2 regions of the Rhizobium sp. PvP014 genome follow, and region 2 is predicted to be linked to the other one. Evidence: riboswitches for the same ligand, from Rfam matches in the RefSeq annotation. Region 2 holds a riboswitch; the other holds the start of a gene.
The links. A riboswitch is a leader RNA that binds a small molecule or an ion and turns the genes downstream of it on or off. The one in region 2 is predicted to bind cobalamin.
Positions count from the first base shown of each region.

Region 1: it holds a riboswitch for cobalamin, as region 2 does, so the genes downstream of both, J3A65_RS17430 (DUF1636 family protein) here and J3A65_RS13430 (ABC transporter substrate-binding protein) in region 2, are expected to answer to the same signal.

Region 1 is NZ_JAGIOT010000002.1:2,660,247-2,674,787, reverse strand. It holds gene cobM (precorrin-4 C(11)-methyltransferase) at 1-329, opposite strand, end outside; gene J3A65_RS17475 (cobalamin biosynthesis protein) at 326-712, opposite strand; gene cbiE (precorrin-6y C5,15-methyltransferase (decarboxylating) subunit CbiE) at 709-1,941, opposite strand; gene J3A65_RS17465 (cobalt-precorrin-6A reductase) at 1,961-2,728, shown strand; gene J3A65_RS17460 (precorrin-3B C(17)-methyltransferase) at 2,692-3,456, opposite strand; gene J3A65_RS17455 (precorrin-2 C(20)-methyltransferase) at 3,453-4,217, opposite strand; gene J3A65_RS17450 (precorrin-8X methylmutase) at 4,214-4,843, opposite strand; gene cobG (precorrin-3B synthase) at 4,846-6,153, opposite strand; gene cobN (cobaltochelatase subunit CobN) at 6,150-9,452, opposite strand; gene cobW (cobalamin biosynthesis protein CobW) at 9,474-10,511, opposite strand; gene J3A65_RS17430 (DUF1636 family protein) at 10,508-10,936, opposite strand; cobalamin riboswitch at 11,038-11,264, opposite strand; cobalamin riboswitch at 11,323-11,524, shown strand; gene J3A65_RS17425 (CbtB-domain containing protein) at 11,561-11,737, shown strand; gene J3A65_RS17420 (CbtA family protein) at 11,752-12,522, shown strand; gene cobO (cob(I)yrinic acid a,c-diamide adenosyltransferase) at 12,519-13,133, shown strand; gene J3A65_RS17410 (cobyric acid synthase) at 13,137-14,541, shown strand, end outside.
Region 2 is NZ_JAGIOT010000002.1:1,815,847-1,830,387, reverse strand. It holds gene dinB (DNA polymerase IV) at 1-1,029, opposite strand, end outside; gene J3A65_RS13465 (hypothetical protein) at 1,188-1,496, shown strand; gene J3A65_RS13460 (FAD/NAD(P)-binding protein) at 1,548-2,960, opposite strand; gene J3A65_RS13455 (hypothetical protein) at 3,015-3,392, shown strand; gene J3A65_RS13450 (DUF3597 domain-containing protein) at 3,517-3,993, opposite strand; gene J3A65_RS13445 (hypothetical protein) at 4,056-4,460, opposite strand; gene J3A65_RS13440 (FAD-dependent oxidoreductase) at 4,635-7,196, shown strand; gene ftsZ (cell division protein FtsZ) at 7,272-8,267, opposite strand; cobalamin riboswitch at 8,561-8,756, shown strand; gene J3A65_RS13430 (ABC transporter substrate-binding protein) at 8,881-9,888, shown strand; gene J3A65_RS13425 (iron ABC transporter permease) at 9,970-11,001, shown strand; gene J3A65_RS13420 (ABC transporter ATP-binding protein) at 10,998-11,783, shown strand; gene J3A65_RS13415 (tetrahydrofolate dehydrogenase/cyclohydrolase catalytic domain-containing protein) at 11,790-12,650, opposite strand; gene J3A65_RS13410 (hypothetical protein) at 12,653-13,825, opposite strand; gene J3A65_RS13405 (ABC transporter permease subunit) at 13,872-14,541, opposite strand, start outside.

The DNA.
Region 1 (14,541 bases), 840 kb from region 2:
ACACCGGGGGTCAGCGTATAGTCGATGCCGTGCTTCTCCAGCCGGCGGATCTGCTCGGCCACGGCACTCCAGACCGAGAGATCGCCCGAATGCAGGCGGGCCACATCCTTGCCGGCCTGGTGAGCGGCTACATATTCGGCCTCGATATCGTCAAGCGACAGAGAGCCGGTATCAACGATCCTTGCATCGGCCGGGCAGTAATCCAGCAATTCCTTCGGCATGATCGAGCCTGCATAGAGGCAGACAGGCGAGCGGCTGAGGATATCGCGACCACGGACGGTGATGAGATCCGCGGCACCGGGGCCGGCGCCGATGAAGTGGACGGTCATGAATAGTCTTTCGTTTGCGCCAAGGCGCAGGTGGCGCCCTGGGATATCAGCCGCGGCACGATGATTTCGGACCATTCTCCCGCAGCCGCAAGCGCCGCACCTTCGGACAGGCTGGATGACGGCGTCTGGGCAAGGCTGTGGCGGGAAACGGTCTTCGTTCTCGGCTCGGCGTCGAGCAACGCCTGGTCGCTGACGATGTGAAGCGGAATGCCCAGCGTTTCGGCCAGCTGCAGAATGCCGGGTTCCTGCCGCTTGATCTCTCCGGTGGCAAGTGCCCCAATCGATCCCCTGATGATACCGGCCTCAGTGCAGGCCGCATCGAGAGCGGACAGAAGGTCTGCGCGTGTGGTGCCCTTGCGGCAACCCAAACCGGCGACGATCATGGTTCTGTTCCTTTTGTCCAAGTCCACTGCGTGACCGGCATGGCCGGCTTCCAGCCCTGCATCGACCCGACGGGTGAGGCCCGCGAGACATCCATGCGGATGAGGCTGCCGCCGAGCGTGGCTTTTGCGGTCAGCAGCACCGCTTCCATCTCCAGCGTCACGGCGTTGGCAACGAGCCTGCCGCCGGATTTCAGCGCTGCAGCGGCCGTCTCGAAGACACCAGGTTCGCTGCCGCCGCCGCCGATGAAGATCGCATCCGGTGGGGGGAGGCCATGGAGCGCCGACGGTGCTTCGCCCTCGACCACGACGAGGCCCGGCACGCCGAAGCGTGCGGCATTGCGCTTGATGCGAGCGGCGCGCTCGGGATGGGCTTCAACGCCGATCGCCTTCATCGACGGATCGGCCAGCATCCATTCGATGCCGATCGAACCGGAGCCGGCTCCGATATCCCAGAGTAGCTCGCCGCGCCGGGGCGACAGAGCCGACAGCGTCAAGGCCCGGATCTCGCGTTTGGTGATCTGACCGTCATGCTCGAACAGGGCATCATCAAGGCCGAAGCCCAGCGGCAGAATGCGCGCCGGACCGTTTGCAGCAACGTCGATCGCGACGACGTTCAGCACGTTGATATCCTGCAATGCAAATCCGTCCGCCTGCACCACGCGGATTCGCTCCGCTTGGCCGCCGAGCGCTTCCAGCACGGTCAGCTGCGACTTCCCGAAGCCGCTCTCCGTCAGGAGCGCCGCCAGTTCCGCAGGGCCGCGTTCATCCGACGTGAGCGCGATCACGCGCCGGCCCGGGTGCAGAAGCGGTCGGATGAGATCCAGTGGGCGACCGTGGAGCGAAACCGTCTCGATCTCCTGCAGCGGCCAGCCGAGACGGGACGCTGCGAGCGAAAATGCGGACGAGGACGGATAGGCGATAAATTCGTCCGCCGGCACATGGCGTGACAGGGTTGCGCCGACGCCGAAGCAGAAGGGATCGCCGGAGGCAAGAACACAGACGTTGCGGCCACGCAGCGCGACGACATCGCGCATGGCGGCATCGAAGGGCGTCGGCCATGGGCGCGCTTCGCCTGTGATGAGGGATGCGGCGAGTTCCAGATGCCGCTTTCCGCCGAACACAAATGCGGCGGCCGCGATCGTGTCGCGGGCATTGTCGCCGAGACCCTTCACGCCATCCTCGCCGATGCCGACGATGGACAGCCAGCGGCTTTGGTTTAAAGCTCTCATCTCTGATTCAGGAGGCAACTTGACTTACTCCATCCTCATTCTGGGCGGGACGACCGAGGCCAAGGCCTTGGCCGGCCGCTTGGCGACCGACCCGGAATACCAGATCCTTGTTTCGCTTGCAGGCCGCACCAAAGCGCCGGCGGAACAGCCAGTGCCCGTGCGGATCGGCGGGTTCGGCGGTGCTGTCGGCCTCGATGCCTTCATCCGTGAGAAGGGCGTGGATCTGCTGATCGACGCGACGCATCCGTTCGCGGCGCAGATTTCCCGCAATGCGGCCGAGGCCGCGGCGTCCTCGGGCGTCGATATCCTGGCTTTGCGCCGTCCCGCCTGGTTGCGTCAGGACGGCGATCGCTGGCAGGAGGTGGGCAGCATCCAGGCCGCGGTCGCAGCGCTCGACATTGCCCCGCGCAAGGTTTTCCTGACGCTCGGCCGACAGGAACTCCTGCCGTTCGAAGTGAGAAAACAGCATCGATACCTGGTGCGCAGCGTTGATCCGGTCGATCCGCCGCTGGACCTGCCGGATGTGACCTATATCACTGCCCGTGGCCCGTTTTCCGAGGACGAAGAGATCCGGCTGCTCGAAGAGCACGGCATCGACCTGATCGTTTCCAAGAACAGTGGCGGTCGTGCCAGTGTGGCCAAGATCAGCGCTGCACGGCGGCTTGGCATAGACGTCATCCTGATCGACCGGCCAGAGCTTCCGGATGTGCCGTCTGCCACAAGCGTGGACGCGCTGGTCGACCGGGTGCGTCACTGGACGCTCTCCCGCAGGAAGCGCGGCGAATAGACGAGCGGCCGGTTGCCGGTTCTTTCGATCAACTTGGTCTCGGCCGTGCCGACGATGACGCAGGTCGCCATGTCGGCCATGTCGCCCTTCGCGTCTGCCAAAGGCACGATCCGGATCGCCTCATCAGGTCTGCCGGCGGCGCGACCGAAGATGACCGGCACCGTGCCCGGCAGGTTGGCGCGCAGGATATCGAAGGCTTCGTCCAGCTGATGCGGCCGCGCCTTGCTGATTGGATTGTAGAAGGCCATGACGAAGCCGGCCGTTGCCGCGGCGACGAGACGCTTTTCGATGATGGCCCAGGGTTTCAGGTTGTTAGAGAGCGAGATGGCGCAGAAATCATGGCCGAGAGGCGCACCCGCCTTGGCGGCAACCGCCAGCATGGCGGTGACGCCCGGAACGATGGACATATCGATGTCGCGCCATTCTGCAGGGCCCTCGTCGATGGCCTCACAGACGGCCGCTGCCATGGCGAAGACGCCGGGATCTCCACCCGAGACGACGCAGACTTTGCCGCCTTTGGCCGCCATGTCGATTGCCGCCTTGGCGCGTGCCAGTTCCTCGCGATTGTCAGAGGCATGGCGGCGTTGGTCCGGTCGCAGGTTCAGCCTGTCGATATAGGGGAAGTAGCCGAAGAAATCGGTCGCCGACGCAACCGCCGAAAGCGCTTCCGGGGTGATCTGGTCCGGATTGCCGGGCCCAAGGCCGACGACCGTCAGCGATCCCGTCATTCTGCCGCTCCATGATCGGGCCCCGGACGATTGGTCCATCCGGGAACGAGCACGAGGGAGAAATAGGGAGCAGGGCTTTCGTCGCGGGTTTCCAGTCGCTCCGAGGCGCCGTTGGCCATGGTGCCGCGTTCGACATAGAGCGCGCCTGAAAGCTTGCCGACTGCGGCCAGCGCCCGGCGGATCTTCGGCAGGTTGCGCCCGACCTTCATGATCACGGCGCCATCGGTATCGGCGAGACGCTCGATCAGCTTTTCTTCAGACAGCGTGCCGGGAAGCACGCTCAGGATATCGTCTCCCTGCACCAGCGGCAGGCCCGTCATCGACCAGCAGCCGGACATTGCGGTGACGCCGGCAATCACGTCCACCTCGTAGCGATCCTTCAGCCGGACATGCAGATGCATGTAGGACCCGTAAAACAGCGGGTCTCCTTCGCTCAGAACCGCGACGGTCTTTCCGGCATCGAGGTAAGCTGCGACTTCTTCGGCCGACCGATCGAAGAAATCGTTGATCGGCGTCTTGTAGTCGGCTTCGTCCTTGTGGGTCTCGACCGTGACCGGATAGACGAGCGGCAGCTCGATCGTGCCCGGGCGGATATGCGCGTCGACGATGGTGCGGCCGTTACCGGAGGAGCCCTTCTTGCAGAAGAAAGCCAGCACATCCGCTTCATTGATGGCACGCACGGCCTTCAGCGTCATCAGTTCCGGATCACCCGGCCCGGTGCCGACGCCGATCAGTCTGCCCTTTATACTTTTGGGGTTCAAAGGCCTGTCCTCGCCAGCGCGTTGACGGCGGCCGCCGTCATGGCCGAGCCGCCCATGCGGCCGCGCACCACGGCATAGGGAATGCCATGCGTCGATTCCATCAGGGCTTCCTTGGATTCGGCTGCACCGACGAAGCCGACCGGCATGCCGATGATCGCGGCGGGGCGTGGTGCACCGGCATCCAGCAGTTCCAGCAGGTGAAACAGGGCCGTCGGCGCATTGCCGATGGCGACCACCGAACCTTCCATCGCGTCCCACAGATCCAGTGCCGCTGCCGATCTCGTGTTGCCGATCGTTTTGGCGAGTTCAATCGTGCGGCTGTCGCGCAACGTGCAGATCACCTCGTTGTCGGCCGGAAGCCTTGCCCGGGTTACCCCCTGTGCCACCATGAATGCGTCGCAATAGATGGGCTTGCCGGCCAGCAGCGCATTGCGGGCTGCAGAAACGAAGTCGTCGGAGAAGCGGAAATGTTCGGCCGCCTCGACCAGGCCGCAGGCGTGGATCATGCGGACTGCGACATCCGCCTGCTCTTCCGAAAATGCGGAAAGGTCGGCTTCCTCGCGTATGATCGCAAAGGACTTCAGATAGATCGCATCGCCTTCGTGGATATAGTCGTAACTGGTCATGGTCATCCTGGTATGGCCGCCTGGCAAAGCCGGTCCGGACCGATCCGGGCAAGGCAGGCAGCGGAATTTTCCCCCGAGCGCCGTTCCGATCGAACGAGAGCGGCAAGGCGGCGAAGCGTGGCGTTGGTATCGGCAAACGCGATGGAAGCAAAGGGTTGGCCGCTCGCTTTCGCCGAGGCAAGCAGCGAAACGTGATCCGGCATACCGCACAGCGTCAGTGCCGTTGCTTGCGGATGGGCGCAGCCCTTAGGGCAGCCGCTCACATGCAGCTTGAACGAGCCGTCCAGCAGATCGGCGCATTCTGTGGCAGCGCGCGTGGCGATCTCGTGGGTGGCAATGGTGCCGGAACGGCAGGCCGGGCGTCCGGTGCAGGCAGCGATATGACCGCGCGGATCGGCAGCCGACGTCACGAAACCGGTGTCTGCGGCAAATGCCGTCAATGTGCGGCACGCGGTCTCGCTGCCGAAGAACAGGAGCGAATGATCGAGCGCCGGTTTGACGGTGCGGATGTCCAGGCGTGTGGCTTCCGTGCAGAGGGCAATCATGTTTCCGGCATGGGTCTGGCCGAATGCCGGGCCTAGGCCGGTCGCGAACGTGCCGCTTGAAAGGGCATGCAGCGTGAAAGGGGAGATGGTTGCGGCAGTAAAATCGTTGGCAGGTAGACCTGAAGCGAGGTCACGACCGCGGGCATCGCTTCCAAGCGAGGCGAGCTTTTCGAGAAGAGAGACGGTCGCCTCGATGGCCTCTGTTTCACGTAAAACGTTGAAAACACGCCCGGAAGCTTCGGTGCCGCCGAGCAGGATCTTCCAGAGGATTTCGCTATCCGCCTCCACGGCGACCAGCCTTATATCAGCGATCAGCCCGGACAGTGTCAGGCGACCCGTACCATCGACGATGACAGATGTCTTTGGCGCAAGGCCTTGGATGTCGCGGTCGCGGTCTCTGATTGCGTCTGCCAGCGGGCGCGGATCGGCGATCTCGGTGGCGTCCTCACCGGCAAGCGGCGGCACGTCGACGGCAAGGCCATCGCGCAGCGGCAGGTCCAGCGCCCGGACCTCGGCCTCGAGCTGCGGCGCAGAGGTTTCGCTCAAGCCGCGGATCTGCAGGTTGCCACGGGCGGAAATGTCGATCATGCCGTTGCCGTGGCGCATTGCCAGGCGGCAGAGATCGGCCAGTTGCTCCGGCGCGATTGCAGCGGTCAGCGGCACGCGCGCAAGCAGGCCGTCGCCCGTCATCATCGGCGCAGAGAGTGCAGGGCAGGCGCCGCGTCTCATGTCCGGTTCGGCTGGGTCGCGTGCGAGTGCTGTCATGCGACCAGCCTTTCGCAGTCGTCTGCCAGCATTTCCAACTCGGCATCCACCGCGTTGCGGCGCGGATGCCAGAGACCGCGATCGAGCGCCGCGCGGAACCGCAGGCCCATGTAGCGGGCGCCTTCGGGGTTCTGGGACAACAGGAAGTCGCGGACTTTTTCGTCACCCAGATAGGCGTCATAGGTCGCATCAATCAGCGATTGCGGAACGGCGTGGGTGGTCTCGGCAAAGCCGATCAGCCGGTCGACGGTTTCGACCAGTTCGGCTGCACCGCGGGGACCGTGGCGCATCTGGCCGGCGATGAAGCGTGGGTTGACGGCACGGGCGCGCACGACCCGGGTCACGGCCTCGGAGATGGAGCGGGCTTTCGGCTTCTGCGGATCGGTCGTATCGAGCGCGATCACATCCGCCTTGCCGCCAAGTGCCGCGACGGCTGCGGAAAAGCCGCCGATGAAGGCAACGTCGGCGGACCCGTCGAGAAGATCGCGGCCGGGATCGTCGCCGGTATGGACAAGCAGGTTGGCGCTGCCGATCCGCTCGGCAAACCCGCCGGGAACGTGAATGCCATCGCCATCGGCACCGCCGAATGCGTGGCTGGTAGCGTCGAGATAGAGACGGCCGAGTTCCTCGCGTTCGCCCCAGCTGCCGTCGGCAAGCTTTTCCTCTATGCCGGCACCGTAGGTGCCGGGGGCCGAGCCGAAGATGCGCGGGGGCACGTGGCCGAGCGTCTGTGCGTCTTCCGCCAGCGGATTGTCGCCCGGGGCCTCCTCGCGCGCCGCAATCGCCCGCATGGCGGCATCGAGAAGTGCGATCAGTGCCGGAAACATGTCACGGAACAGGCCTGAAATTCGAAGGCTCACATCGATACGCGGGCGTCCAAGCGTCGCTGGCGCCAGAACCTCGATACCGGTGACGCGGCCGGTTGCGGCGTCCTGGACGGGTCTGGCACCCATCAGCGCCAGAACCTGCGCCACTTCCTCGCCGCCGCTTCGAAGTGAAGCGCTGCCCCAGAGGTCGAAGACGAGGCTTTTCGGCCAGTCGCCATGGTCCTGCAGGTATCTGCGCAAAATCTCGTCTGCGGCGCGCTTGCCGAGTTCGAAGGCGGTCGGGGTCGGCAGGGTGCGCGGATCGCTGGGGTAGAGATTGCGCCCGGTCGGCATCACGTCGCGGCGGCCACGGGCGGGTGCGCCCGACGGTCCGGGGCGGATATGCCGGCCATCTAGCGCATCGATCAGTGCCTGCATTTCGGTTCCGGCACTGGCGATCCGCAGCGGATCGTCGTCACCGTCGGCGACTTCACCAAACACGTGCTGGCCATCCTTGATGGCGAAGTCCTTGAGGTCGCAGAGAAACGCGTCGATGCGGCTGAGTGCGGTGTCGGGGTCGTCATCACTTGTGATGCCGGCCTCGGATGCCAGTCCGCAGTCGGCCGCAGTCTCGACGATCAGTTTCGCCAGCCGGTCGCGGCGGCGCCGATCGAGCCCGTCGGCCTGCGCGTATTCGTCGACCAGCAGCTCAAATTTCGTCTGCTCAACCGAAAGGCCCGCACCGGCCAGAACCGGCGGCAGGTGACCGATGGTGACCGCAGAAATGCGCCGCTTAGCAACCGCCGCCTCGCCGGGATTGGATACGATGAACGGATAGATGACCGGCAGGCCGCCGGTTACGAGTTCCGGAAAGCAGTCTTTCGATAGCGCCACTGTCTTTCCCGGCAGCCATTCCAGCGTGCCATGGGCGCCGACATGAACGATCGCATGGGCTCCTACGGCATCGCGCATCCACTGACCGAACGCATTGAGGGCATGGCGCGGCGGCAGGTCGGGGCTGTGATAGTCGGCGCGGCGGTCTGCATCGCGGCCGCGGTCCGGGGCAAGCGCCACCGTGACATTGCGGAATTGCGCGGCGCGGAAACGGTAGGCACCGTCTTCCAGATCCGCATCCATTGCGGGCTCGCCCCAGGCGGAATCAATGCCAGCTGAAGGGCTGTAGGTTGCCAGCGGATATTGCACTGTCCTGGCGGCCAGAAGATCCAGAAGCGCGCGCGGGGTTTGCGGGATATCGGAAATAGAGTAGCCGGCTGTCGATAGCGTGCTGAGGATCGTGAGAACGCTTTGCGGCACGTCGAGGCCGACGGCATAACCGGTGCGGCCCGGCGCACTCGGATAATCCGGCATCAGGATGACGAGCTTTCGCTCGGCGCGGGACACAGTCTTCATGGCCAGGAAGGCGGCGATCCGGTCTGCGACGTGTTCGATACGGTCAGGTTCGGGCTGGTTGATGAGATCGGCCGTCTTGTCGCCGGCCTTGAACGAGATCGCGCCGGCGAGAATGCGGCCGTCCAGTTCCGGCAGCACGACATGCATGGCAAGATCAGAAGGGTTGAGGCCGCGGCGGCCTTCCATCCATCCGTCCCGCCGAGTCGTTGCGGTGACCAGCTGGAAGACGGGAATCCCTGAGCGGTCGAAAATCGTGTCGCCGTTGTCGTCGGTCGCACTTGCAAAGGCTGTCGTGGTGAGAATGGCCGCCGGATCGAGCTCTGCGATCGCTTGTTCGACAAAGCCGATGGTTTCTGCATCCTTCAAGCCGCCGACGAACATCGGCATCGGTGCGAAACCGCGGGCGGCAAGTGCTTCATACATCGCGTCGATCGGTGCTGCATCGTTGGCAAGCAAGGTGGAGCGGTAGAACAGGATCGGCAGCCGCTGCGCATGGGGCGGGAAGCCAGCCAGAAGCTCCTCGCCGGTCGAGATGCCGTGGCCGGGCTTGTAGAAGCCCCGCTTCGGCATCGGCGTCGGGGTCGGCAAGCTTTGCGTATCGCCGTTTGCCAGGGCATCCAGGCGGCGCGCCAGAAGCTGCATATTGTCCGGCCCGCCTTCGCGGAAGAAGGCGAGAACGTCCATCAGCGTTGCATCGGGCACGGTCGAGGCAGCGGCCAGGCGGTCATCGCTGATGCTGCATTCGCCCGGCAGCATTGCGAGCGGGATCTTCTTGCGCTTCGCCAGCCGCGACAACTGATCGGCGCCATAGGCCCAGCGATCGTAGCCGCCTAGAATGCGCACGAGGATGAAGCGCGCATGGGCCGCGGTCTTTTCGAGCCAGAGATCGACGGACATCGGATGGCGCAGGTCGGAGATATTGGTAAGGCAGAGGCTCGCCTTGCCATTACTCCAACCCGCTGCGATGCCGTTGAGGTCACTGCCGGAAAAAGACAGCACCACCACATCCGCCGGCGACTGGTTAAGGTCGACCGGCTCGATCAGGTCGTCGAGCGACGACGAGGTGGTGGCGAGAATATGCATCGTTTTCCTTCTACAGCCCTCTTATGCCGCCAGCATCTTTTCGATCGCAGCCCGGTCCATCCCCTTTTCGCCGATCACGACGAGGCGGCTCTGGCGGGTCTCGCCGGCACCCCAGGCGCGGTCGAAATAGTGGTTCACGCGTGAACCGACAGCCTGCACCTGAAGGCGCATCGGCTTGTTCGCGACGTCGACAAACCCCTTGATGCGCAGCACGTTTTCCGCTTCCGCCGTGGCGGAAATGCGGGCAGCGAGTTCGTCCGCATCGGCAACGGCTGGAATATCGATGACGAAACTGTCGAAATCGTCGTGATCGTGATCCAGCTCATCGTCGTGATGGGTCTTGCGGTTTTCGATATCGTCCTCGACGGCAAGGCCGAGACCGATCAGCACGCTCGGATCGACGGCGCCGTTTGCGGCGGGCACGATCTTGACCGCGCGCGGCAGATGCGCCTGGACACGGCCCTTGGCGGCGGCAAGCGATGCCTGGTCGAGAAGGTCGGTCTTGGTCAGCACGATCATATCGGCGCAGGCAATCTGGTCCTCGAACACTTCCTCGACCGGATCGTCGTGGTCAATCGAGCTGTCCTGGCTGCGCTGCGCTTCCAGCGCTTCGTGATCATCGGCAACGCGACCTTGCGCAAGCGCCAGACCGTCCACCACGGCAATGACGGCATCCACGGTGACGCGGGCCTTCACATCCGGCCACTGGAAGGCTTGGACGAGCGGCTTCGGCAGGGCAAGGCCGGAGGTTTCGATCAGGATGTGGTCGACGCGCGGTTCGCGGGCCAGGATCTGGTCGATCGCCGGAACGAAGTCGTCGGCGACGGTGCAGCAGATGCATCCGTTGGCAAGCTCTATAATGTTGTCGTCAGGGCAGCTTTCGATGCCGCAGCTCTTCAACACGTCGCCATCGATGCCGACATCGCCGAACTCGTTGACGATGATCGCGAGGCGCTTGCCCTTGAGGTTTTCGATCAGGTGACGGATCAGCGTGGTCTTGCCGGCACCGAGAAACCCGGTGATCACGGTGCAGGGAACGCGGTCGAATGAAACGCTCATGAAGGCAGGTCCTCGTGGTGCTGGAATGGGGGAATGCGGGCCGTCATGCCCTTGCCGCGAAGGCACATGGGGCGGCCGCGAAGGGGAAGTAAACCGCGCTCGTCGTCAGCCAGCATCATCGCGCCGACCAAGATGTCCTCGACCGTGTCGAGCGACAGATGACCAAAGACATAGGACCAGCCGGAGCGATGGTTGAAGGCAGCACTTGGGCCTTTTTCGCAGTTGGCAAGGCAGGTGACGGGTTTGACGGAAAGCGGCTTGCCGGCGGCAGCCTCGCGAAGGGCGTCCATCAGGACGATGCCCGGGCGCGCTTCGCTGTCGGATGCCTCGCGACAATTGGTGCAGACGAAAATCGTCACATCCGGCTCGCCGGCAAGGCCGTCTGCGGCCGCGTCGCGCTCGTCTTTTCGTTCGTCAATCACCATCGTGTCGCACTACCGCCCAAGTCAATAACATCGGGGTGCACGACAGGAAGGCAAGCCTATCCTGCAGAGTGAAAGAAGCTTTTCCGGAGCACCCCGCCCGGAAAGGCATGTTTTCGAACGGCAGGTCTCCTGGCTCGCGGGTCGTCACCATCCGCCTGCCTTCCCGGATTTCTCCAGTGGCCATAGTGGCAGGATGGCTCGCCGCTTACAGTTGCGGGGGCAGCCGCGGCATTGAACCATGGGATCTCAAAGATGATCCCGGGCTCGCACCGCATTCTCTCTTAGCCCCTACCGTTGCCGGCAAGGGACCGTATCGCAGTCACCTAAGCCTTGTCGCAGGGCAGTGTCAATGTCGCAAAGGCGATTGCCCGTGTGGGGAAACCGTCTATAGTGACCCTGTCTTTGGTGCCCGAGAGGGCTCATCGAAGGGAATGCGGTGCGACGATATCTTGACGTCAAACCCGCGGCTGCCCCCGCAACTGTAAGCGGAAAGTCTCTGCTCAACATGCCACTGGAGACATCCGGGAAGGCGGGTCAGAGGCGTTCGATCCGCGAGCCAGGAGACCTGCCGGAGACGATAGGCACAGTGAAAGTCCTCGGGTGGAGGGCAGAAAGACGACGTCCATGGTTACGAACTCTGCTGCCGGTGCAGCCAGCGTTTCCGCATCGAAAATCATTCCTCTTGGCATGACAGCCATACTCGGCCTGTTCATCGTCGGCTTTGTCGGCTTTTCGCATATCGAGGCTGTGCACAATGCGGCTCACGATACGCGCCACTCGCTGGCCTTTCCCTGCCACTAAGAGGAATTCCTTAAATGTCGCTGTTTCGAAACATCGTCCTCACGGCGGTGATCGCAGGGCTTTTGTCCGGGCTCCTGATGACCGTGATGCAAAGCTTTTCCGTCGTGCCGCTTATTCTCGCAGCGGAGACCTATGAACACGCCGGCGGCAACGGCGCTGGACATAGCCATGGCACAGCTCCGAATACGGTAGCCAGCACTGCAGCGCCGGCTTCCGCTCAGCATGATCCCGCCGAAGAGGCATGGGCGCCGGCTGACGGGATCGAGCGCTTTGCCTACACGGCTGCGGCCAATGCGCTTTCTGCCATCGGTTTTGCGCTGGTTGCCATCGCCATTGCCGAAGCACTCGGCGGGTTTGGTGGATGGCGCGGCGGGTTGATGTTCGGCATTGCCGGTTTCCTCACCGTCAGCCTTGCACCCGGCCTCGGTCTTCCGCCGGAACTCCCGGGCATGCCCGTCGCCGAACTCGGACCGCGGCAGCTCTGGTGGATCGCGACGGCAGTCTGCACCGCCCTGGCCCTCGGGCTGCTTGCCTATACCCGCTCCGCCCTTCTTGCGGCTCTGGCGGTCGTCCTGCTGGTTGCTCCGCACATCATCGGTGCACCGTTGCCGCCGACCCATGACACCGCGGTGCCGATCGAACTGCATGCGCGGTTCGTCAATGCCGTCTACGCGACGAACCTCGTCTTCTGGGCCGTTCTCGGCGCGCTTTCCGGCGTCATCCGCGAGCGTTTCCGTGCCGGTGAGGAAATTTCGACCACGTCCAAGGAGCTTGCAGTCCGTTGAAGGAAATCGATCAGACCACCGAGCAGCGCCACCGCGCCAAGATGGAAAACCGCAAGGCGGTTCAGGATGCCGAAGTCGCGGAGAAGACCGTCGAGAAGGGGCTCCTCATGGTTCATACCGGCTCCGGCAAGGGCAAGTCGACGGCGGCCTTCGGGCTGGCCTTGCGGACGCTCGGCCACAACCGCCGCGTCGGCATCGTGCAGTTCATCAAGGGCGCATGGTCAACCGGCGAGCAGCCGGCGCTTGCTGTGTTCGGTGACCGCATTGCCTGGCACACGATGGGCGAGGGCTTTACCTGGGAAACCCAGGATCTCAAACGCGACATCGCCGCTGCCGAGAAGGCCTGGGGCATGGCACTCGAACTGATGGCGGATGAAACGATCGGCCTCGTCATTCTCGACGAACTCAATATCGCGTTGCGTTACGATTATCTCGATCTCGAAACGGTCGTTGCCCAGTTACAGGCGCGCCGGGCGGATCTGCACGTGGTCGTCACCGGCCGTAATGCAAAACCGGCTCTGATCGAGGCGGCGGATCTGGTGACCGAGATGACGCTCGTCAAGCATCACTTCAAGGCCGGCGTCAAAGCCCAGGCCGGCATCGAGTTCTGACGGGTGGTGGCGCGCGCTCTCATGTTTCAGGGGACAGGCTCGGATGTGGGCAAGTCGCTGGTCGTTGCCGGGCTTGCCCGCGTCTTGACGCTGCGGGGCTTGAGTGTCCTGCCCTTCAAGCCGCAGAACATGTCCAACAATGCTGCGGTCACTGCCGATGGCGGCGAGATCGGCCGGGCGCAAGCCCTGCAGGCGAGGGCGGCCAGCGTGCCGCTCAGCGTCCATATGAACCCGGTTCTGTTGAAGCCCCAAAGCGAAGTCGGCGCCCAAGTGGTGGTGCAGGGCAGGGTCGAGGGCAATGCCAAGGCGGCCGAATACCAGCTTCTGAAGCCGAGGCTGCTTTCGCGGGTGCTTGAGAGCTTCGAGATCCTGAAAGCCAGGGCAGACCTCGTCCTCGTCGAGGGGGCCGGCAGCGCGTCCGAAATCAACCTTCGCCAGAACGACATTGCCAATATGGGTTTTGCCCGCGCTGCCGATGTGCCGGTGGTTCTGATCGGCGATATCGACCGGGGCGGCGTGATTGCGAGCCTCGCCGGCACCAAACTCGTCATCGATGACGATGACGCTGATATGATCCACGGCTTTATCGTCAACCGCTTTCGCGGCGATCCGGCCTTGTTTGCCGAGGGCATGCGGATGATCGGTGCGTTTACCGGCTGGCAGTCGATCGGACTGTTGCCGCATTTCGCCGATGCAGCACTTCTGCCGGCAGAAGATGCGCTTGGCCTGACCCAGTCGTTTGCACGCAAGCCCGGCGCGAAACTGCGTATCGCAGTGCCGATCCTGCCGCATATTTCCAATTTTGATGATCTCGATCCGCTGGAAGCGGAGCCGGATGTCGAGCTCATCCGTGTCAGGCGCGGTGAGGCCATTCCAGGTGACTGCGATCTCGTGTTGCTGGTCGGCTCCAAGGCGACGATCGCTGATCTGGCGGCGCTGCGGGAAGCGGGCTTCGATACGGATATCGCGGCTCATCACAGGCGCGGCGGGCGCGTTCTCGGGCTGTGCGGCGGGTACCAGATGCTCGGCAGACGGATATCGGATCCGGAGGGATCGGAGGGCCCTCCCGGTTCGGCGGAAGGGCTGGGGCTTCTCGATGTCGAAACCGTGCTGTCGGCGTCAAAGCGGCTGGAGGCTGTCGAGGGTGTCAGCTCCGACGGGATATCCTTCGCCGGCTATGAAATGCATACGGGTCATACCACCGGCGCCGACTGTTCACGTCCGTTTTCGAGCATTGCCGGCACTCCGGAAGGTGCGTCGTCTCGGGATGGCAGGGTGGTCGGCACCTATGTGCACGGATTGTTTTCCGACGACCGGCAGCGTTCGGCCTGGCTGTCTCGCCTCGGCGGTACGGTGTCGGGCCTGAATTACGAAGCCAATGTCGATGCCATTCTCGATCGCCTTGCCG
Region 2 (14,541 bases):
GGATACGCCCAGCAGCCTTACCGAACGCCGGAAAGGGTAGACGGTAGCCAGGAGCCCGGATGCCGCCGCCAGCACTTCCGCGACGCTTGCATAGGGGAGGGACGCCGTGCGGCTGCGTGTCGCCTGGGTGAAGTCGGAATATTTGATCTTCACGGTGACGGTCTTGCCCGAAATGCGATGCGCTTCGCAGTGGCGCCAGACCTTTTCGGCAAGGGGCTTCAGTTCGGCGGTCGCAAGGTCGAGGGCGTCGATATCCTCAACAAATGTATCCTCGGCGCCGACGGATTTGCGGATCCGGTCGGGACGCACCTGGCGCTCGTCGATGCCGCGGGCGATGCCGTAGAAATAGGGTCCGGATTTGCCGAAGCTCTCGGCGAGAAACTGCAGCGACTTCGACTTGAGGTCAGCGCCGGTCTCGATGCCGTATTTCTTCATCCGCTCGGCAGTCGCGGGCCCGACGCCGTGGAATTTCTTGACCGGAAGCGATTCCACGAAGCCCGGGCCGTTCTTTGGCGTGATCACGGCCTGGCCGTTCGGCTTGTTGAGGTCGCTTGCCATCTTGGCGAGGAACTTGTTGTAGGAGATGCCGGCCGATGCGTTGAGGCCCGTCACCTGCTTGATCTTGGCCCGGATCTCCAGCGCAATCTCGGTGGCGATCTCCATGCCCTTCAGGTTCTCGGTGACGTCGAGATAGGCCTCATCAAGCGACAGCGGTTCGATCAGCGGCGTATATTCCGCAAAGATCTCCCGGATCTGCTGGGATACCGATTTGTAGACCTCGAATCGCGGCGGCACGAAGATCAGGTCCGGACATTTGCGCTTGGCCGTGACGGAGGGCATGGCTGAGTGAACGCCGAAGGCGCGCGCCTCGTAGCTTGCGGCCGCCACCACACCGCGCGCCGCAGATCCGCCGACCGCCAGCGGCTTGCCGCGCAGGTCAGGATTGTCGCGCTGCTCGACGGACGCATAGAACGCATCCATGTCGACATGGATGATCTTGCGGGTGGATATGGAGGCCGTGACATTCATGCGGGCGTGCGGTTTGCTGGATCGTATGGAAACAAAAAGAGAACATAGCAGTCTTCCGACAAATATCCAAGCTCTCTGCCCAGCTTCCTGCGCATGAGGGAAACAAGCGGGCTTTGAAGGCGTTTGCTTCTGGTGATTTAGCAACAGGAGACAGTTTCATGGCTGACGACAGCACGACAACCATTCGAGCGACTTTCGACACCCGTGCGGCCGCAGACCTTGCGGTCGAACATCTGGTGCAGCAGCACGGTATCTCGCGTCCGGATATCTTCATCCAGTCCGTCGGTGCCGACAACACGGTCGGATCCGCTCCGTCGGGTGGCGATGCGTCGCATGATGGCGGAGAGCGCACCGATGGCCCGCTGGAGGGCGAGATCGAGGTTTCCGCCGATATCACTGAGAGCAAGATGGCGGCGGTGCAGAAGAGTTTTGGCGAAGCAGGCGCGATACGCGTGACCGGCCGCTGACTTCAGTGAACCGAGGGGCCGGCTCTCAGCCGGCTCCATATGGCGGTGAGCTCAGAGGTTTGCTGCAATCGAATCGGCGACGAGCAGCGCATGTTCCGCAACCTGCGGAAAGCCCATCAACTCGCCAAAATGTCCGCGTGCCAGCGGTCCGGCGATGAAAAGCTTTGGTTCGGACTTGCCATCCGCGTCTATCGCGTTGGACTGCTCGTTGCAGGAAAGACCAAGCCCCGTCGGATCGAGGTGCAGAAAGCCTTGATCGCGGAGTTGCCGCAGCCATTGCTGGCTCTGCAGCACGTTGCCGTGGGCGGGGCCGGTCGTGACCGCGACGGCATCGAACTGGTGGACTTCGACACCATTCTTCCCGCGCCGCTTGATGGTGACATCGATGATGTCTCCGTCGGTGCTGACGTCGACGATGCCTGCGGCGAGGATGTCGAGCCTGCCGGCTGCCGCCTCCGCGTCGAGCACGTCTTCCACCTGCGGCGCAATCCGGAAGCGGTGGACGTCCCAATAGGGACGCAGGTGTCGCACGATCCGGCGGCGTGCCTCGAGCGGCAGATGCTTCCAGATGCCGCCGCCTTGCGAGCGCAATTGGTCGAGAACCGCATGCCAGGTCTGACCCTCCGCCTGCGCTTCCCGGATTGCGGCCCGCACGCGGTGCAGGATCTCGGATGCGCTTGTGGCGGGATGGTCGAGAAAGTCGCCGAACGGTTCCTGCGCAAAGGTGGCGTGTCCGCGCGAGCGCAGGCCACGGCGCGAGAGGGCGGTAATGCTGCCGCTGTGCCCGCAACGCTTCAACGAAGCGATGACATCTGCGGAGGTCAGCCCGTTGCCGACGACGAGGACCCGATCGTCGGCCCGGATCGGCGCCAATGCGTTCGGCGCTGTCGGGTCCGCGACATAGCGCGGATGCTCGGCCAGTCGTCTCAAGGAGCGTGGGGCAACCGGAGCAGGGTGGGTGGCAGCGATCACCAGGATATCCGCAACCAGCGTCTGCCCGGTGGTATCGGTGACATGCCATTGGTCGTGCCGCTTTTCGACGCCGGTCACCGCGGCGCAGATATGGCGGACGGCTCCTGATGCCAAAAGAGGTTGAAGGTTGGACAGGACATAGTTTCCGAAGATGCCCCGGCGCGGAAACACGTTGCCATCGGCGCGAAATGCCGCCTCATCGTCCGCAACGGAGCCGGTCGTTTCCATCCATCTCGAAAAATGCTCGGGATCGCCAGGAAGTATGCTCATTCGCGTTGCCGGGACGTTGATCCGGTGCACCGGGTCCCGCGTATCGTACGCGAGGCCCCTGCCGATTTCGGCACGCGGCTCGAAAATGGTGATGTCGACGGCGTCCGCCTTGTGGCCCGTCGCGAGATGGAAAGCGACCGCTGCTCCGGTCACGCCGCCGCCGATAATGGCGATTGAAGATCGTGTTGGTTTAGGCCGTTCAGACGTCGTCGATGCTGTCACTGTCAGTCACTTCGGTTAGACGCGGCCGCTCTTTTAAACTCGCACGGTACGTCGTTGAATCAAAAATCGATAGGCGCTGCGCTTGCAAAAACGGGCTTTTTCCTAGGCATCGGAAACGGAGCACGTTTATCCCTTGGCGCGGCTAAATTTAGTCCAGTGTTCTCGCAGGCAATATTGTTCACGACTCCCTCTGACGCGACATTACACATCAAAGATCGGGAAGGAATGGAGAGCGTGATGATTGGTGGCGGCTTTTCGATATTTGGGATCGATCTGTTCGGATCGACAAGGCAGTTGGCCGGTGACCGAAAAGAAGAAGCCGCGGCATTGCCACGGCTCGAGACGCAGAAGGTCGAGGAGACTGATGCCGATCGACTGACGGATACCGACCAGCAGGACATTTTTCTCTGGAGTACGTCTCTCGCCTACTGAGACATGACGCGGAAGCCGGTCTCAGCCGGGCCTTCGTCATGTCTCAACCGTCCGGATGACGGGAATCGCAAGCAGTTTTCATCAGATAGAAGTTCGGGCGCCTGCAGTGGAGCGCCCGAAACCATTAATCGAGAAGTTCGGCAGGCACCTTGCCGCCGTTTTCGGACAGCTTCTTCAGCAGCGCCTTGTGCAGCCACATGTTCATCGTGGCGGAATCGCTCTGGTCGCCGGTGTAGCCGAGTTCTTCGGCCAGTTCCTTGCGCTCCGAAAGGCTCGCGTCCATGCCGAGCGCCTTCATCAGGTCGACGATCGAATGCTTCCAGTCGAGCTTCTGGCCGCTCTTCTTGACGGCTGCGTCGAGGACCGGTGCGATATCGACGGTCTGCATCGTGGCAGAGGTCGAGCCTGGAGTTGCGACTGGCGGTGCGCCTGCAGTCTTCGGCGCAGCCTGGGCTGTTCCGCCGACCGGCGGGGCTGTGGTCGCAGCAGGTTCTGGCGTTGCCATGGACGTCGGTGTCGGCTCGGCGCCTGTTGGCGAAGCCGGTGCAGCCGCGGCAGGATGGCCGAAGATGGCGTCCTTGATCTTGCTGAATATGCTCATGGATAGTTCCTCCGTTGGTTTATGCCATACATGGTACGAGATCACGTCGATGACGGATCACTTTAGTTCTGCGGGACAACGACGCGATCGCCGCGTGAGCCGCGGTCTGAACGGTCCGGTCCGCCACGACCGCTGGAACGGTCACGGCCATCGCGACCACCCCGATCATTGCGGCCGTCGCGGTCGTTGCGGATGTAGCCGGGGCGCTCCGGGCGGTCGCCACGGTTCCAGTCCCGATGCGGGCGATCGTTGTCACGGTCGGGCCGGCGGCCGTCGTGACGGCCGTGGTGGCGATCGCGGTCGCGGTGATGACGGTAACGGTAGTTCGGACCGTCGTAACGGTTGAACCGGTCGTAGCGATCGGACGAACGGTACTCGGTGTAGGTGCCGCCTTCGCTGACGCAGCCCGCCAGCATCAGGCAGGCAAGACCGACAGCGGTCACCGCCTTCAATGCTCTGAATTTCATGTGATTGCCCCTGTTACCATTTTATCGAGTGCTAAACAGGAAAAGGGGCCAAGAAGTTCCTCATATACCTCTTCGGGCGTGCGTGGCGCTGCAACAGTTTTTGATGTCGTAATCTGAGGTGACCTGTCGCGTCTGTCCCTCTAGTATCGCGGCTTCACTCGGTTGGGGCATGCAATGGCAGAATTTCCGCAAAAGGCTAAGGTCGTCATCATCGGGCTCGGTGGCATCGTCGGTGCGTCGATCGCGCATCACCTTGTCGAGCGCGGCTGGGACGATATCGTCGGCATCGACAAGTCTGGGGTCCCGACCGATATCGGGTCGACCGCGCATGCCTCGGACTTCTGCTACACGACCAGCCATGACTACCTGTCGGTCTGGACCACCCAGTACTCGGTGGATTTCTACGAGAAGATGGGGCACTACGCCCGCATCGGCGGTCTCGAAGTCGCGCGCACCGGCGACGATGCCTGGATGGAAGAGATCAAGCGCAAGCTGACCTCTGCCAAGGCCTTCGGCACCCGGGCGCATTACGTCTCGCCGTCCGAGATCAAGGCGATGTTCCCGCTGATCGAGGAAGATCAGGTGCAGGGCGGTCTGTTTGATCCAGATGCCGGTCTCGTCATTCCGCGCTCGCAGACAGTCGCCGGCAAGCTGGTGGACGCCGCCGAAAAAGCCGGAAAGCTCAAGGTATTCGGCAATACGGCGGCGCAGTCTCTGATTATCGAGGGCGGCCGCATCAAGGGCGTCGTCACCCACCGCGGCACGATCATGGCCGACCATGTCGTCGTCTGCGCCGGCATCTGGGGCCGGCTGATTGCCGAAATGGCGGGCGAGGATCTGCCGGTCATGCCGGTCGATCATCCGCTGACCTTTTTCGGGCCCTATAACGAGTTCGAAGGCACCGGCAAGGAAATCGGCTATCCGCTTTTGCGCGACCAGGGCAATTCGGCCTATATGCGCGACACCGGCGATCCGAAGACGACCGAGGGTGGTCAGATCGAGTGGGGTTACTACGAGACCACCCATCCGCGCCTCTGTCATCCCCGCGACATTCTTGAAAAGCACGAAGCGCGGCTGTCGCCGTCGCAGCGCGATCTCGACATGGAACAGATCATCGAGCCGCTGGAAAAGGCGATCGAGCTGACGCCGATCCTCGGCGAACTCGGCTATAACGAAGGGCATTCGTTCAACGGCCTCTTGCAGGTGTCGGCCGGCGGCGGTGCCTCCTGCGGCGAAAGCCAGAAGGTGCGCGGGCTGTGGTACTGCGTTGCCATCTGGGTCAAGGACGGCCCGGCCTATGGCAAGCTGATCGCCGACTGGATGACCGACGGCCGCACCGAGATCGACCACAACTCGATTGATTACGCGCGCTTCTATCCGCATCAGCTGACGGAAGAGTTCATCGAGGGGCGCACCTTTGAGGCGGCCCAGAAGATCTATTTCCCGGCCGTTCATCCGCGCGAACCCTATGCGACGGGCCGCGGCGCCAAGCGTTCGCCGTTCCACGACCGCGAACAGGAACTCGGCGGTTACTTCATGGAACTCGGCGGCTGGGAGCGTGCCCACGGCTACGCGGCCAACGAGCATCTGCTGGAGAAATACGGCGACCGGGTGCCGAAGCGCGAAAACGAGTGGGACAGCCGCCACTTCTGGCGCGTGTCGAATGCCGAGCATCTGGCGATGAGCGAGGATTGCGGCATCGTCAACCTGTCGCATTTCCACATGGTCGATATCGAGGGGCCCGACCATGTCGAGCTGCTCGAATGGCTGTGTGCGGCCAAGATCGGTGGCGACGGCAATATCGGCAAGGGTATCTACACCCACTTCCTCGACGACGAGGGCATGGTGCGGGCCGATTTCACCGTCTTCCGTCTGGCTGACCGCGGCCGTCTCGTCAACGGCGCCGATGCCGGCCCGCGGGACCTGCTCTACATGAAGCGTGTCGCGCAGGATCGTGGCCTCGACGTCACCATCACCGATGTCTCGGAACAGTTCATCACCATCGGCATCTGGGGCCCGAACGCGCGCGAGACGCTGAAGAAGGTCGTGGCCGACCCCGATGGTCTTAATGTCGAGAACTTCGCCTTCGCCGCGATCAAGCCTATCGAGATCGCCGGCAAGCATGTCACGGCATTCCGCATCTCCTATGTGGGCGAGCAGGGCTGGGAACTGCATATGAAATACGAAGACGGCGTTGCCGTCTGGGACGCGCTGCGCGCCACCGGCGTGATGGCCTTCGGCGTCGAGACCTATGCCAACTCACGCCGCATGGAAAAGAGCCTGCGCCTGCAGAACGGCGATCTCCTGACCCAGTACAACCTGATCGAAGCGGATCTTGCCCGTCCAAAGGTCAAGGAAGCCGATTTTTGCGGCAAGGCGAAGCATCTCGAATACAAGGCCCGCGACCATCAGCCGGCGATGCTCTGCACGCTCTTGATGACCGACAATGTCGATGCGTCCGGTGTCGCCCGCTATCCGGTCGGCTCGCTGCCGGTGATGGATCCGGACACGGGCGAGGTTCTGATCGATGAACTCGGACGGCGTTCCTATACGACCTCGATCGCCTACGGCCCGACCATCGGCAAGAATATCGCGCTCGCCTATCTGCCTTGGTCGCATTGCCAGGTCGGCCGGAAACTGACGGTGGATTATTTCAACGAGGCGTTCCCGGTGGAAGTCGCAGCGGTTGGTTACAAGCCGCTCTACGATCCTGAGAACCTCAAGCCGAGAAGCTGACCGGCTTCGGGTCCGACAAACAAAAAACGCTCCGCGGATGTCCACGGAGCGTTTTTTTATTGGCTGAGACTGGTCTTAGTACTGTGCAGTCGGGGATGAAGACCCCTGCTGGTTGCCGTTGAGGCCGGTTGCGACGACCGACACGCGGAACTTGCCGTCGAGGTTCTTGTCGAAGATCGCGCCGACGACGATGTCGGCCTCGGCTTCGACTTCGTCACGGATGCGGCTCGCAGCTTCATCGACTTCGAACAGTGTCATGTCGGTACCGCCTGAGATCGAGATGAGCACGCCCTTGGCGCCCTTCATCGAGATGTCGTCGAGCAGCGGATTGGCGATTGCAGCTTCGGCGGCGATCAGCGCGCGGCCATCGCCGGATGCTTCGCCGGTTCCCATCATCGCACGACCCATGCCCTTCATCACCGATTTCACGTCGGCGAAGTCGAGGTTGATCAGGCCTTCCTTGACAATCAGGTCGGTGATGCAGCTGACGCCCGAAAACAGCACGCGGTCCGCGATCATGAACGCGTCGGCAAAGCTGGTCTTGGCGTCGGCAATGCGAAACAGGTTCTGGTTCGGAATGACGATGACCGTATCGGCGGCTTCACGCAGGGCTTCGATACCCTCGTTGGCCGTCTTCATGCGGCGGTGTCCTTCGAACGAGAAGGGTTTTGTGACAACCGCGACCGTCAGGATGCCGGCAGAGCGTGCCGCGCGTGCAATCGCTGGCGCAGCGCCGGTTCCGGTTCCGCCGCCCATGCCGGCCGTGACGAAGCACATATGCGATCCGGCGAGATGATCCATGATTTCGTCGATCGATTCTTCGGCGGCCGCGCGGCCGATATCCGGCAGCGAGCCAGCACCGAGACCTTCGGTCACCTGAGCACCCAGCTGGATGCGGCGCGACGCCTTGGATGTCGCCAGAACCTGGGCATCCGTATTGGCGGCGATGAATTCCACGCCGTGGAGATTTTCCGTGATCATGTTGTTGATCGCGTTACCGCCACCGCCTCCGACACCGATCACGGTTATCTGCGGTTTCAATTCGGTCAAGCCGCTCTTAATATCCGTCATCTTCGTCTCCTTCAGCTCCTTCCGGTCGTCCCATACCAGAAGGACGGCGAATCGCCCCGCAGGCTATCTGTCCGCAAGGTCATAGACCAGAGCGCTGTCAGGCCAAAGAGGCAGGAGTAGGGTGAGGGCGATGTGATCGCGATTTAATGTACAGCATCCCTGAATTGAACGCCTCACAAAGGTCGCGACCAATCCAAAATAGACCGTTGCGTAAATTGGTATGTTATACTATTACACTCAGCAACGGCAGAGATCGCGCGGGGATCGCTCTGGACAAGCACCGGCGTGTTCCCTATCAGTTGGGGCGCTACGGTTCTGCAATCGCAGATAAAAAGGGAATGCGGTGAGGCTTTCGGGCCAAGTCCGCGACTGCCCTCGCAACTGTAAGCGGCGAGCCAGCCATCGATACCACTGATCATCCGATCGGGAAGGCGATGGAAGGCGTTCGAGCCGCAAGTCAGGAGACCTGCCGTGGCATGGACAACCAACACCGGACGAGGGGTTCCGGCAGGGAGATGATTATGACGCAAGCAATGCGCTCGTGCGCCATGTCGACGTCGAGCCGTTCTGCGGCCTCGTCCTGCCCTTTTTTCCGATCACCAAAGGACAGGACATGAAGTCAGGGCTTATCGCCGCCTTAGTTGCGGCACTTCCCACATTCGCCTTTGCCGCACCGACCAGCTACCCGCTGACGATCGAGAATTGCGGCCGCCCCGTCACGTTCGACAAGGCGCCCGAGAAGATCGTCTCGATCGGGCAGGGCATGACCGAAGTGCTTTATTCGCTCGGGTTGGCCGAGAAGGTGGCGGGCACTGCCGTCTGGGTCGGGCCGGTGCTTGCGCCCTATGCCGAGGTGGATTCGAAGATCAAACGGCTTGCCGACAACGACCCGAGCTTTGAATCGGTCGTCAGTCTCGAACCGGATCTGGTCGCTGCCGAGTTCGAGTGGCATGTCGGGCCGATGGGATCGGTCGGCAAGCGCGAGCAGTTTTCCGATCTCGGCATCAACACCTATGTCTCGCCCGCCGATTGCGTCGCCAAGACCAATGTCGATGGCGGTGACGGCGTTCGCAACGAACTGTTCAAGATGGACCTGATCTACCGCGAGATTTCAGAGCTCTCGAAGATCTTCGATGTCGAGGACAAGGGCACCGCTCTGATCGCAGACCTGAAACAGCGCGAAGCCGCAGCCGTCGCATCGATCAAGGGCGTTGAGCTAAAGAACCTGCCGATCGTCTTCTGGTATTCCAGCAAAGAGACCAAGGGCGACGCCTTTATCGCGGGCAAGAACAGCGCACCGGCTTATATCCTTGAGACGATCGGCGCCCGCAATGTGGTGACGACGGAAGAAGAATGGCCGCTGATCGGCTGGGAAACGATTGCTGAGGCCAACCCCTCCGTCATCGTCGTCGCCACCATGGACCGTCGCCGCTATGCCGCGGATGATCCTGCCGTGAAGATCAAGTTTCTCGAGACTGATCCCGTCGTCAGCCAGCTGGATGCGGTGAGAAAGAAGCGTTTCGTGATGATGGACGCCCAGTCGATGAACCCGACGATCCGCACGATCGAGGGCATCGAGACGCTCGCCCGGGGCATCCAGTCCTTCGGCCTTGCGAATTAGGGTGCGGCGGGAGATGATATCTTTCCCTGTTTCCGCCATCGTCGATGAGCCGAATTTGCCCGACCTGCCCAGGCGCCCCAAGTGACGCGATCCCGTATCGGACGCTGGGCGCTGGGTGCCGCAGGCGTGTTCCTGGTGCTCTCAGCGCTTCTCGTCGCCATCGTTGCCGGGGTGGCGATCGGTGAGATGACCATTCCCATGGAGACGACGATTGCGGCGGTGACGAACCGGCTCGGCTTTACGGCCGTGGCCTTGCCGCGCATCCAGGAAGCGGTGATCTGGGATTATCGCCTGTCGCGCTCACTTGTCGCGGCGTTTTGCGGCGCCGGACTGGCGCTGTCGGGGGCGATCCTGCAGTCGCTGCTGCGGAACTCGCTGGCCGAACCCTATGTTCTCGGCATTTCGGCTGGAGCATCGACCGGTGCGGTCAGCGTCATGCTGCTCGGGTTTGGCGCGGGCGCGATCTCGCTTTCCGCCGGAGCCTTTGTCGGCGCGCTGATCGCCTTTGTCTTCGTGGTGATGCTGTCGAGCGGACGCCAGACGGCGGACCGGACCATTCTGGCCGGCGTTGCCGCCTCGCAATTGTTTAATGCGCTGACCTCCTACATCGTCTCGACGTCTGCCAATGCCGAACAGGCGCGCAGCGTGATGTTCTGGCTGCTCGGCAGCCTTGCCGGCGTCCGCTGGCCGGAGGTGACGCTCGCCGCATCGGTGGTGACCGTCGGGCTCATCGTCTGCATCTGGCATGCGCGGGCGCTCGACGCGTTTACCTTCGGCGAGGATGCGGCGCGGTCGCTCGGCATCGCGGTCCGACGGGTCCGCGTGGTGCTGCTGCTCGTCACGGCGCTGATGACAGCGACGATCGTCAGCATGGTCGGTGCGATCGGCTTTGTCGGGCTCGTCATTCCGCATGCGGCCCGGTTTATCGTCGGTCCCGGCCATATCCGGCTTCTGCCTGCCTGTGCGCTGATCGGTGCGTTGTTCATGGTGCTCGCCGATATCGTCTCGCGCATCGTCATCGCACCGCAGATCCTGCCGATCGGGGTGGTGACGGCGCTGGTCGGTGTTCCCTTCTTTTGCGTCATTCTCTATCGGGCACGGAGGGTCGCATGACATCCGATCCCGTATCCGCCCCGGTCCTGGCCGCAACTGCCGTGAGCTGGCTTGCCGGACGCAAGGTCATCCTCGATGGCGTCACGGTTTCGGTCGATGAGGGCCGGACGCTCGGGCTGATCGGGCCTAATGGTTCCGGCAAGTCGTCACTGATCCGACTGCTGGCGGGTCTGAGGGCGCCCGCCGCCGGCAAGGTCACGCTCGACGGAAAGCCGATGAGCGGTTTCGCACGACGCGAGCTCGCCCGGCGCGTTTCCGTTGTCGAACAGCATTCGGCAACCGAAGCAAATGTCACCGTCATCGACGTGGTCCGGCTTGGACGCACGCCATACCGGTCGGCGCTGTCGCCCTGGACGCAAGAGGACGACCGGATCGTGACCGAGGCTCTGGTCCGCGTCGGGCTGGATGATCGCCGCGAGCAGTTCTGGCATACGCTGTCGGGGGGCGAGCGTCAGCGCGTGCAGTTGGCCCGGGCGCTCGCACAGTCGCCGTCGGTGCTGATCCTCGACGAACCGACCAACCATCTCGACATCCAGCACCAGATCGACATCCTGCGGCGTGTCTCGGAGCTGCCGCTGACGACGGTCGTCGCGATCCATGATCTCAACCTCGCCGCCCGGTTCTGCGACGTGATCGCCGTTCTTTCCGAAGGACGCCTGGTCGCCTGCGGTTCGCCCACCGATATTCTGACCGAGAAGATGATCGCCGACGTATTCGGCGTTGAAGCCCATGTCTCGACATCGCCGCATCACGGCCGGCTGCATATCCAGTTCCTGATGTGAACCAGTCTAGTCGGCGGCGATCTGCAGCAGGTTGCGCAACAACATCGCACGGGTGAGCGCGCCGACCGAACCCTGCGGCGGGGTTACCCAGCCTGCGACCTCGGCGACATCGGCTGCGACGTCCGAGACCATCGATCCATCTGTGCCGTAGCTGATGCCGACGCCGACGACGGCGGCACCGGGCTTGACCATGTCTGCGGTGACGAAACCGGGCTGGCCAAGCGCGGCGATGACGATGTCGGCGCGCCTGATGTCCTCGGCGATATCCCGAGAGGCGCTATGTAGAAGCGTCACCGTCGCATCGATTCCCTTGGCCGAAAGAAGCATGGCAAGCGGGCGACCGACGAGCTGGCCGCGGCCGATGATGGCGACCCGCCGGCCGGCGAGCGGAACGGCATTGTCCTGCAAAAGCGCGAGGATGGCGGCCGGGGTACAGGGCAGGAGCCCCGGCTTTCCCGCCAGAAGGAGGCCGAGGTTTCGCGGATGCAGGCCGTCGATATCCTTGGCCGGCGAGACGGCGGTCATCACCCGTGTCTCGTCGATGTCAGGCGGCAGCGGCAGTTGCACCATCTGGCCATGGATGGCGGGGTCGGCATTGACGGCGGCAATCTGGTCTAGCAGGGCTTCGGTGGTCGTATCCGAGGGCAGGCGCAGGTCGATGGCCTCGATACCGACCTCGACGCAGTCTGCATGCTTGCGGCCGATATAGGTGGCGCTGGCTGGATCATCTCCCACCAGCACCGTCACCATCTTCGGCGCAATGCCCCGGGCGCGGAGACCGGCAACCTCTGCTGCCATCTCGCGCCTCAGCCGGGCGGCGAGGGCTTCGCCATCCAGCAGTGTTGCGGTCGTTCTCGGCAGGGTCACGCTCATTTCAGCCCGATCGACGGATCGATGAAGCGGTTGGTGACCACTTGATCCGGCTTCACATCCGGGTCGGCGCGCTCGTCGAAACGCGGCTTGACCAGTTTGAGCATCTCGGCGACGCGGTCCATGTCGAAATCGCCGATCGTCGCGTTGGGGCCGTTGCCGATAATGCCGGTGTCGACCATCGTCTTTGCGGCATAGGCCATCAGCTCCGGCGCCGTCTTCCACCAGCTGGCCGCATGGCCGGCAGTGTTGAAGTCGACGATCACCTTGTTTGCCTCGGCCGGATCCTTGGCATAGTGGGCAGTTGCCTGCTGCAGAAGCGGCACGAGCTTTGCCAGGCACGGCGCCAGCTCTTCCATTCTCGTGGTCGCGACGGAGAGCATGCCGGTGTAGTTGCGATAGCCGAGGTCGTTCATGTTGAGGTAGCCGATCGGCTTGCCCCAGTTGTTGCCGTGCTCGAACTTGTAGACCTCGCTGGTGACAAAACCCTGGTTCAGCCATGTGCCGTTGTTGGTGACGAAATTCTCGCCGTCACCGCGATAGCCCTCGACGAACACGTCTGCGGGAATGCCCTGCTCGACGAGATAGAGACCGAAGGTGCGCTTAGTGGTCGAGACGTAGATCTTGCCCTTGCCGCTTTCCGAGAAGGTCTTGAGATCGGCGATCGACTTGAAGCCGTCAGGATAGGTAGCCTTGTCCCACAGGAGAACCGTCGGGGCGATGTCGAGCGGTGCCATGACGCCGACGACGGGGAAGCGCTTAGAGAAGATGAAGGCGTTGTCCAGTTCCTGATAGCCGAGATGCGGTGTGACGCCGGCCTTGGAATTGCCCATGTAGAGCGCCGAATAGGCGGTCTCGCCATCGCCCATGCCAAGCCCGCCGCCACCTTCAAGAATGGTCAGCTCGATGCCGGTCGAGCCAAGCGGGCCGGTATATTGGCCCGACGTCATCTCCCCACCCGAGCCGATCAGCTGGTAGAGGGGGCCTTGCTCGGCCTGGGCCAGCCAATCCTTCTGGATGATGAACGGGCTGGGGCAGACATCGGCGAGCGGTGTCGTGTAGCGGGTCTTGGCGAACTCGCCGGCGGCCGCACCATTTGCTGTAGACAAGGCAGTTGCGAACGTAGCGATCGCCATGGCGGTGGTCAGTGTGGCAGTCAGTTTTTTTGTCATGTTTGTTCCCCTGATTGCTTTTTTCTAGGTCAGTTCAACAGCGGTGTCAGCGTTGCCTGTCGCTCGATTCGTGCCAATGCGCAAACAGCCGGTTCCCGAGCCAGTTGAAGGACAGGTAGACGGTGATCGACAGGGCGGAGGCGACGATCAGTGCGGCATACATCTGCTCGTATTTGAAATCGATCTTGGCATTCATCAGCAACTGGCCAAGGCCTCCCTTGCCGGACAGGAAGAACAGTTCCGAAACGATCGCGGCGATGACGGCGAGACTTCCGGAAATCCTCAAGCCCGCAAACAGCGTCGGCGCGGCAGACGGCAGCGCGGCCTTGCGCAGCATCACCCACCAAGAGGCATTCTGCAGCTTGAACAATTCGAGAATGTTGCGGTCGACGCTTTTGAGGCCGAGCAGCAGCGTCGTTGGAATGGCGAAGAAGGTGAACAGCGCGACGATCAGCACCTTGGGCATAAAGCCGAAGCCGAGGGCGCTCTGGATCAGCGGAATGATCGCCATGATCGGGATCGACTGCAGCGCCACGAGATAGGGGAAGACGGCTTTTTCCAGCGCATAGACGCGGAACATGACGATGCCGAGCATGATGCCGACGGGAATCGACACCGCAAGTCCCGTGATGGCGATGGAGATCGTGGTCAGCGCCCGCATCAGCAGCTCAGAGCGGAAGGCTGCAATGCCGAATGCCTGGCTCCACAGGCCCTCC